2 regions of the Alteromonas sp. V450 genome follow, and region 2 is predicted to be linked to the other one. Evidence: predicted binding sites of a transcription regulator. Region 2 holds the regulator's gene; the other holds the start of a gene.

Region 1 (3,725 bases), 3.6 Mb from region 2:
TTCGGCGCGCGTTTTTACCGACCACTGTTCAGGTGCAATATTAAAAAGCTTAACAAACTCGCTGGTAGCAAAATCGCTAGCTACCTGACTTACCGTACTGCTACTGACTCCGTCAGCAACAACAAAAATATGACTAGGGTTTAGCCTATCGGAAGAAATATGGTAAGCATAGGCATCTTGGTTAATTTGTTTAACGCCGCGCGTGGAAAACGCACTTACACAAACCTTGCAAGGTAGCGGATTAACCGGCGTTTTTTGAGCAGCTTGTTGATTCATATTTCGTTGCTTCTATCTATATCTATGACATCGACTCAACTATTTGTTTTCATACAAAGGGTAAGACAGTGCCATCACAACGTACACTTGAGGATTGCGTCATGATGGCTCTACGGTAGACGCTTTGATTAAATGGGAAGCGTTTGTGATGCCGCTGCTTTATCAACGGGAATTGTGCGCTTTGGCAATGTTTTTACGTGAGTGGTATAAAGGGTAAGCCCAGTAAATGCTAAACCGCCTACCAGGTTCCCCAGTGCTGTTGGAATTTCATTCCAGATAAAATAATCCATAACAGAGAAGTCGCCGCCCATGATCAGACCAAATGGGAAAAGAAACATGTTTACCACTGAATGTTCAAAGCCCATAAAGAAGAAAAGCATAATAGGCATCCACATAGCCAACACTTTACCGCTTACGTGCGTTGAAATCATTGCACCCACAACACCTAACGACACCATCCAATTACACAACATGCCGCGAATGAATATTGTAATCCAGCCAGCAACACCGTGTTCTGCATAGCCAAGGGTGCGCGCCTCTCCGATGCTGGCGACTTTCGTAGCAATCGCGCCACCGTCGACGTTATAGCCCATGGTAAAGATAAACGACATCATAAAGGCAACGGTTAATGCGCCGCCAAAGTTACCTAAGAAGACTAGGCCCCAGTTACGTAAAATCTGTTTAGGTGTAACCCCAGGACGCTGCGCAAGCCACGCAAGAGGTGTTAAAACAAACACACCAGTTAAAAGGTCGAACCCCATAAGGTAGAGCATACAAAAGCCTACAGGGAACAGCACTGCCCCGAGCAGAAACACCCCGGTTTGGACGGCAATTGTCACTGCGAAAACGGCAGCTAAGGCTAAAATAGCACCAGCCATATAAGCACGAATTAGTGTGTCTCGTGTGGACATATAAATTTTTGCTTCGCCTGCATCTACCATTTTGGTTGCAAACTCTGCGGGTAATAGATAAGCCATGGTTTTCACCTTCTCTTGTAGTAGTAAATGACTAACCCCGCGTTATTTAGGCAAAAAAAAGGCGACCGCAGCTCTCTTTATCAAAAGAGCTGTGGACGCCTTTGTCCTAAATCTCAGATTGTGAGGGGGCTGGTCTTAAACAAAGTGCCATTAAAAACGTTTTAACAACACACTAACTGCGTTACAAAAATAGAGCGGCAGTTATTCAGCAACAATAATTTAGCTAGAATAATGCCAACATTAAGGGTTTTGTGTAATATTGTTTTAAAACAGGTGGTTATTGATTTTTTTGACGCGCTTTGCTGTTTGTATACAATGCGTGAGCTGTGATGAATTGCACTGTTTTTGAGCTAAACAACTTGCGCCTGCACTAAATTTAATCGCTATGATCAGTATTTTGCTTTAAGCGCCTTGCGCATTTGCTTATGGTGATGTGCCATTGCTTTATTGACGTTGATGTCTTGCTTATCAGAGGTATAAGCGGCTGTTTCGAAGATTGTATTCATAAATTCCAATTCTTTATAAGCAACGGGGTTGATCAAAGGCCTGACTTTTTTTATGTATTGTCGGGGTGTCATGGTTAAACGAGGTTGCCCTGTAAAAGCCTCAACAAGAGCTAAGCTACTAAGTAAGCGCTGACGGTAAAGCGGCATCGTATTTTTTTGCCATGGCGGAATAAAATAAAAAGCGAGCATCGCGCTAATAAGGCCAACGACACCCAGTAAAACAAAGGTCATTTTCTGCGGTGTCAATGTTCCTAGCAGTTCCTCAAGCATGTCAGTTTGCTTCTTATTGTCAAAGCCTAGCACCCACTTACTCCAATTGTAGTCAAGTTGTTCAAGGTAATTTTGAATTTGTGAAAAAAGGCGCGTTTCGCTGATGTCTCCTAAAAGACTGCTGTCACGTTCTTCACCAAATTCAGCAAGCGCATCCTCAAGGCCAAACGTTAACCGCGATGGCGCCACCACGCTTGTCGGGTCGAATCTTAACCATCGCTCGTCAACAAGTAATTCAACCCAAGCGTGAGCATCGTACTGTCTGATCTGAAGCACACTATCACTTAACGCGGTACCGCCATGATAACCGGTTATCATTCTAGCAGGTACGCCAGCGGCACGAAGTGCAAATACCATTGCGCCTGCATAGTGAGCACAAAATCCGGCTTTTTCGTTAAATAGAAATGCATCGATAGGGTTGCTGGGCATGGGATTGGGGCTCAGAGTGTAGCGAAATCCCTCAGATGCAAAGAACTGCATTATGGTAGCAATAATTTCGGAAGGAGAATCATTTCCTGCCGCTATATTCCTCGCCCATTCACGTGTTTTCTCGTTGCCTTGAGCTGGAATAGTTAAATTGAGTTGTCGTTCGAAGTCACCTGCGGCATTGGTTATCTTTTCATTAGGTAGATAATCCAAGTAAAAAGCTTTTTTACTGGCTACAGGAGAATTAGCACGCAGCGTGAAATCAAATAAACTGCGAACGTTTGTATTGTTTAACGTGTTGTTTGGCACGGATACTTCTAGAGAAAAAACCCAGTCTTGCTGAGTAGGTTCTACAATAAGCTGATAAGGTATTGCGGTAACGGGTAACGCGTATTGAAGTACCTCAAGAGGTGAAGCCTTGTTTGCATACGCCAGCTGCTTTTCTACTTGCTTTCGTTGGTTGCTAATTGACCAGGTTTTTCCGTCGAATTGTTCCATTGTCATCGCGCGCCAGTAGCGCTGCTGAGGTGAGGGAAGGTCGCTTGCACGTTCAAACGTTGCACTAAAAGCGAGTTCGGAAGAACGCGCTAGTGATGCTATATCACCCGGTGTGACCGTTTCAGCTAGCCCTGTTTTCGTAGCTTTTGCTGAGGGCATTTGCCAAAGAGGCGGCAGTTGCGGCAGAACAAGAAAAAGCAACATCGCAATGGGCACACCTTGTGCGACCAAGCGCGTTACAAATTTAAGACGCCCAATTTTTACGCTATTGCCAGCGTGTAGGGCGGCAGTTGAAAATAATAAAGCTATAAGAACCGCGGTATAGCCAAGCCAAGCAAAAAAGCTGAAAGCGGAAATAAATCCACATCCAATTAAGAACAAGCACGTGCAAACAATAATGTGAAAGTCTCTTTTTTGTTGCACCTGCATTAACTTAAGTGCGCAAGCTACGGCCAGCAGGTTTATCATGCTGTTTAGCAATCCGATTGAAAAGCCAAACCAAACAAGTGCAAAAATAGACAGTACAGCAAGTAGGTTTACCGTTCGTACGCTTGGAAGGTGGTTATTGGTTATTGCGCCAGCCACGCGCACTGCTGTAGCACATAAACCTAATACAAGAACCCAAATCATTAGTTGAGAGGTAAGTGTGAAAAGCAATGTAGCGTAAGTAAGCGCAAGCAAAATGATAGAAAAATTTTTATTGTCCAGCACGAAAAGGTTAAGGAGGCGAATTCGATTTTTCATGCGGGCTTTCTTTTTTTGTGAGGCGTTA
Region 2 (3,725 bases):
AAATTCGCTATGAAGTAATTAATCGCACTATTTCTCTGGCGGGTAATGCTGAGCTACAGCAAGATACCAGTAAGGTGCAAGGCGATAAAATTACGTTCGATATGGTTACTGAACAATTGCTTGCAACGGGTGGCGCTGGTAAGGATGGTGAAGGTCGTGTAACTACAGTATTTACCCCTGACACCATTCGTAAAACATCGTCTAAGAAAGACAACGAGGACAATGAATAGCAATGGCAACTTTGAGCGCTAAAAACCTTGCTAAAGCTTATAAATCTCGACAGGTCGTTCGCGACGTGAGCCTTTCCGTTTCTACCGGGCAGATTGTCGGGCTACTTGGCCCTAACGGAGCTGGTAAGACCACTACATTTTATATGATTGTTGGTCTGGTTAATTTGGATAAAGGTAAGATAGAGATTGATGACAATGAACTTACCCATCAACCTATGCACGAACGTGCACGCCGCGGTATAGGCTACCTTCCACAAGAAGCCTCTATTTTTAGAAAGCTTACTGTACATGAAAATATCATGGCCATTCTTCAAACCCGTAAAGATTTGAATTCACAACAGCAAGAAGAAGAAGCCGACGCACTACTTGATGAATTTAATATTAACCATATACGTAATAGTACAGGGATGAGTTTGTCGGGCGGGGAGCGTCGTCGCGTTGAGATAGCGAGAGCACTTGCAGCGAAACCTCAATTTATTTTGCTTGATGAACCATTTGCTGGTGTTGATCCTATATCAGTTAATGATATAAAGAAGATAATACAACATCTTCGCGATAGGGGTATTGGTATTCTTATCACGGACCATAACGTACGCGAAACATTGGATGTTTGTGAGAAAGCGTACATTGTTAGTCATGGCGAGCTTATTGCGCAAGGAACGGCGGAACAGGTTTTAAGTAATCAGAAAGTAAGGGATGTATACCTAGGCGAACAATTCAGGCTATAGTTAGTGTAACCGAATTGTCATTTTTCAGTTTAGCTCTGGTATATTCAATTTAGAGCATTTAAATAAGACGTAGATGAAACCATCTTTACAGCTAAAATTTAGCCAACAACTCACAATGACACCTCAGCTACAGCAGGCGATTAAACTGCTGCAGCTTTCTACGCTTGATCTCCAGCAAGAGATACAAGAAGCGCTCGACTCTAATCCACTATTAGAAGTGGAAGAAAGCCCAGACGAGCCTCAGCTAGAAAAAAACAATATCGACAACGACGATAGTACGCCTGAAGCCACCGCCTCTGCCTCAAGTGATACCCTAGAAGCAGGCGATGCGCTTGAGAAGAACGACCTTCCCGATGAGCTGCCAATCGACAGCACGTGGGATGAATATTACTCTGCATCTTCTGCGCCGGCGCCAGGCCCGTCTAACGACGACGAACAAATCTTCCAAGGCGAGACCACCGAAGACATTCAAGAACATCTTCTTTGGCAAATGCGCCTCACTCATTTTTCAGATACAGACCGCGCTATCGCTACGGCAATTATCGACTCTATTGACGAATCAGGTTATTTAACCGTTACGCTTGACGAGATCTTAGAAGCGGTTAACGACGATGACATGGAAGAGCCAATTGAAATGGACGAAATAGAGTGTGTACTTAAACGCATTCAAATGTTCGACCCTATTGGATCAGGTTCTCGCTCACCTCAAGAATGCCTTATGGTGCAGTTACGTCAGTTTTCTGAAGACACGCCCTGGCTAGCTGAAGCGAAACAACTGATTGAAGAGTACTCTGACTTACTGAGCAGCAAAGACTATCGCACGCTAATGCGTAAGAGTCGTTTAAAAGAAGACCAGCTACGTGAAGCAATGCGTTTACTTCAAACCTTGAATCCTCGACCAGGTAGTGCTTTAGTTACTAAAGAACCAGAGTACGTGATCCCTGATGTCTCAGTAACAAAGAAAAATGGCCGTTGGGTGGTTGAGCTGAACCCCGACAGTCTGCCAAAGCTAAGCGTAAACCAGCAATACGCAGCCATGAGCCGCCGTGCCAAAAACAGTAGCGACTCGCAATTTATCCGCTCACACATGCAAGAGGCCAAATGGTTCATCAAGAGCCTTGAGTCACGTAATGAAACATTGATGAAGGTTGCGAACTGCATTGTGCAGCAACAAATGGGCTTTTTTGAGCACGGTCCGGAAATGATGAAACCAATGGTGCTTAACGATGTCGCAGAAATGGTAGACATGCACGAATCAACGATTTCACGTGTGACAACACAAAAGTATATGCATACGCCACGCGGTATCTTCGAGTTAAAGTATTTTTTCTCAAGCCACGTAGCAACAGAATCAGGTGGAGAGTGTTCCTCCACGGCAATCCGTGCACTAATTAAAAAGCTAGTGGCGGCAGAAAAGCCGGCGAAACCACTGAGTGATAGCAAGATTGCTTCATTGTTGGCCGAACAAGGCATTAAAGTTGCCCGGCGAACAATAGCAAAATATCGGGAGTCTTTGTCGATCCCGCCGTCGAACCAACGCAAAAGCCTTATTTAATTGGCTTAATAATATAAGGAAGACGAAATATGCAAATAAACCTAACTGGTCATCATGTCGAAATCACCGACTCTTTGCGTAATTATGTCGATACGAAGTTCAGCAAACTTGAACGTCACTTTGATCACATTTCTAATGTGCATGTCATCCTGAACGTTGAAAAATTAAACCAAAAAGCGGAAGCGACCGTTCATTTAAGTGGCGCTGAAGTATTTGCATCCTCAGAAAATACCGACATGTATGCGGCGATTGACAGCATGGTTGATAAACTCGACCGGCAGGTAATCAAGCATAAGGAAAAACTTAAAAAACACTAGTAGTTAATCAAGTATGGACATACAAGCCATCGTAAGTTTGGACCGCACCGAGTGTGCGGTTCAATGTAATAGTAAAAAGCGAATTTTAGAAATAATCGCTGAAATTGCAGCAAAAAATAACCAAAACATTGAACAAGCTACCGTGCTCACCAGCTTATTGGCACGAGAGCGTATGGGCAGCACCGGAATTGGCAACGGGATAGCCCTTCCACATGGTCGTCTTGCCGGTCTAGATAGAGTGATTGCTATTGTAGTAACAAGTACACCAGCAATTGATTTTGACGCCCTAGATGAAAAGCCTGTTGATATTTTCTTCGCTTTGTTAGTTCCAGAAGATCAAACTGAGGGCCACTTACAAACTCTAGCAACGGTGGCAGGTAAACTCAGCGATAAAGAAACGATTAAAGCCATACGCCGCGCCACGACCAGCGACGATATTGTTAAAGCCTTAAATTAATGTGAAGGGCAAAGACAGTTTGCCACTATTCTAATCGCTAACTCGGGAAAGGTAGCGTTTAAAGGGAGAATTCAGTTGAAGCTGATAATTATCAGTGGCCGCTCAGGCTCTGGCAAATCTGTCGCTTTGCGTGCGTTAGAGGATTTAGGTTACTACTGCGTAGACAATATTCCGGTTAATCTTCTACCTACGCTAACGCACACTGTTGTTGATGAATACGACCAAGTCGCTGTCAGTATTGATGTGCGCAATCTACCTAAAAACCCAAACGATCTTGTTGAGATATTGGATTATTTACCGTCTTCTTGGTCAATGACGATAGTATATATAGATGCAAGCGACGATGTGCTTGTAAAGCGTTTTAGCGAGACACGGCGTTTACACCCCCTGGCGAAACTCAATAAGTCCTTATCTGAGGCGATAAAAGCAGAATCAGCG

Evidence for each region. Region 2 encodes sigma-54, which starts transcription at its own class of promoters, with help from an activator protein. Its sites were predicted from a motif close to GTTGGCACGNNNNTNGNNT; they were not measured.
Region 1: a site for sigma-54 is predicted at 1,474-1,492, ahead of BK026_RS02505 (formate/nitrite transporter family protein). Genes of this name have one in related genera too.

What each region holds. Positions count from the first base shown of each region.
Region 1 covers NZ_MODU01000004.1:555,430-559,154, forward strand. The annotation lists gene BK026_RS02500 (protein kinase) at 1-276, opposite strand, end outside; gene BK026_RS02505 (formate/nitrite transporter family protein) at 405-1,253, opposite strand; gene BK026_RS02510 (DUF3488 and transglutaminase-like domain-containing protein) at 1,643-3,697, opposite strand; gene BK026_RS02515 (DUF58 domain-containing protein) at 3,694-3,725, opposite strand, start outside.
Region 2 covers NZ_MODU01000004.1:4,132,482-4,136,206, reverse strand. The annotation lists gene lptA (lipopolysaccharide transport periplasmic protein LptA) at 1-230, shown strand, start outside; gene lptB (LPS export ABC transporter ATP-binding protein) at 233-958, shown strand; gene BK026_RS18275 (RNA polymerase factor sigma-54) at 1,032-2,513, shown strand; gene hpf (ribosome hibernation promoting factor) at 2,543-2,830, shown strand; gene ptsN (PTS IIA-like nitrogen regulatory protein PtsN) at 2,844-3,287, shown strand; gene rapZ (RNase adapter RapZ) at 3,363-3,725, shown strand, end outside.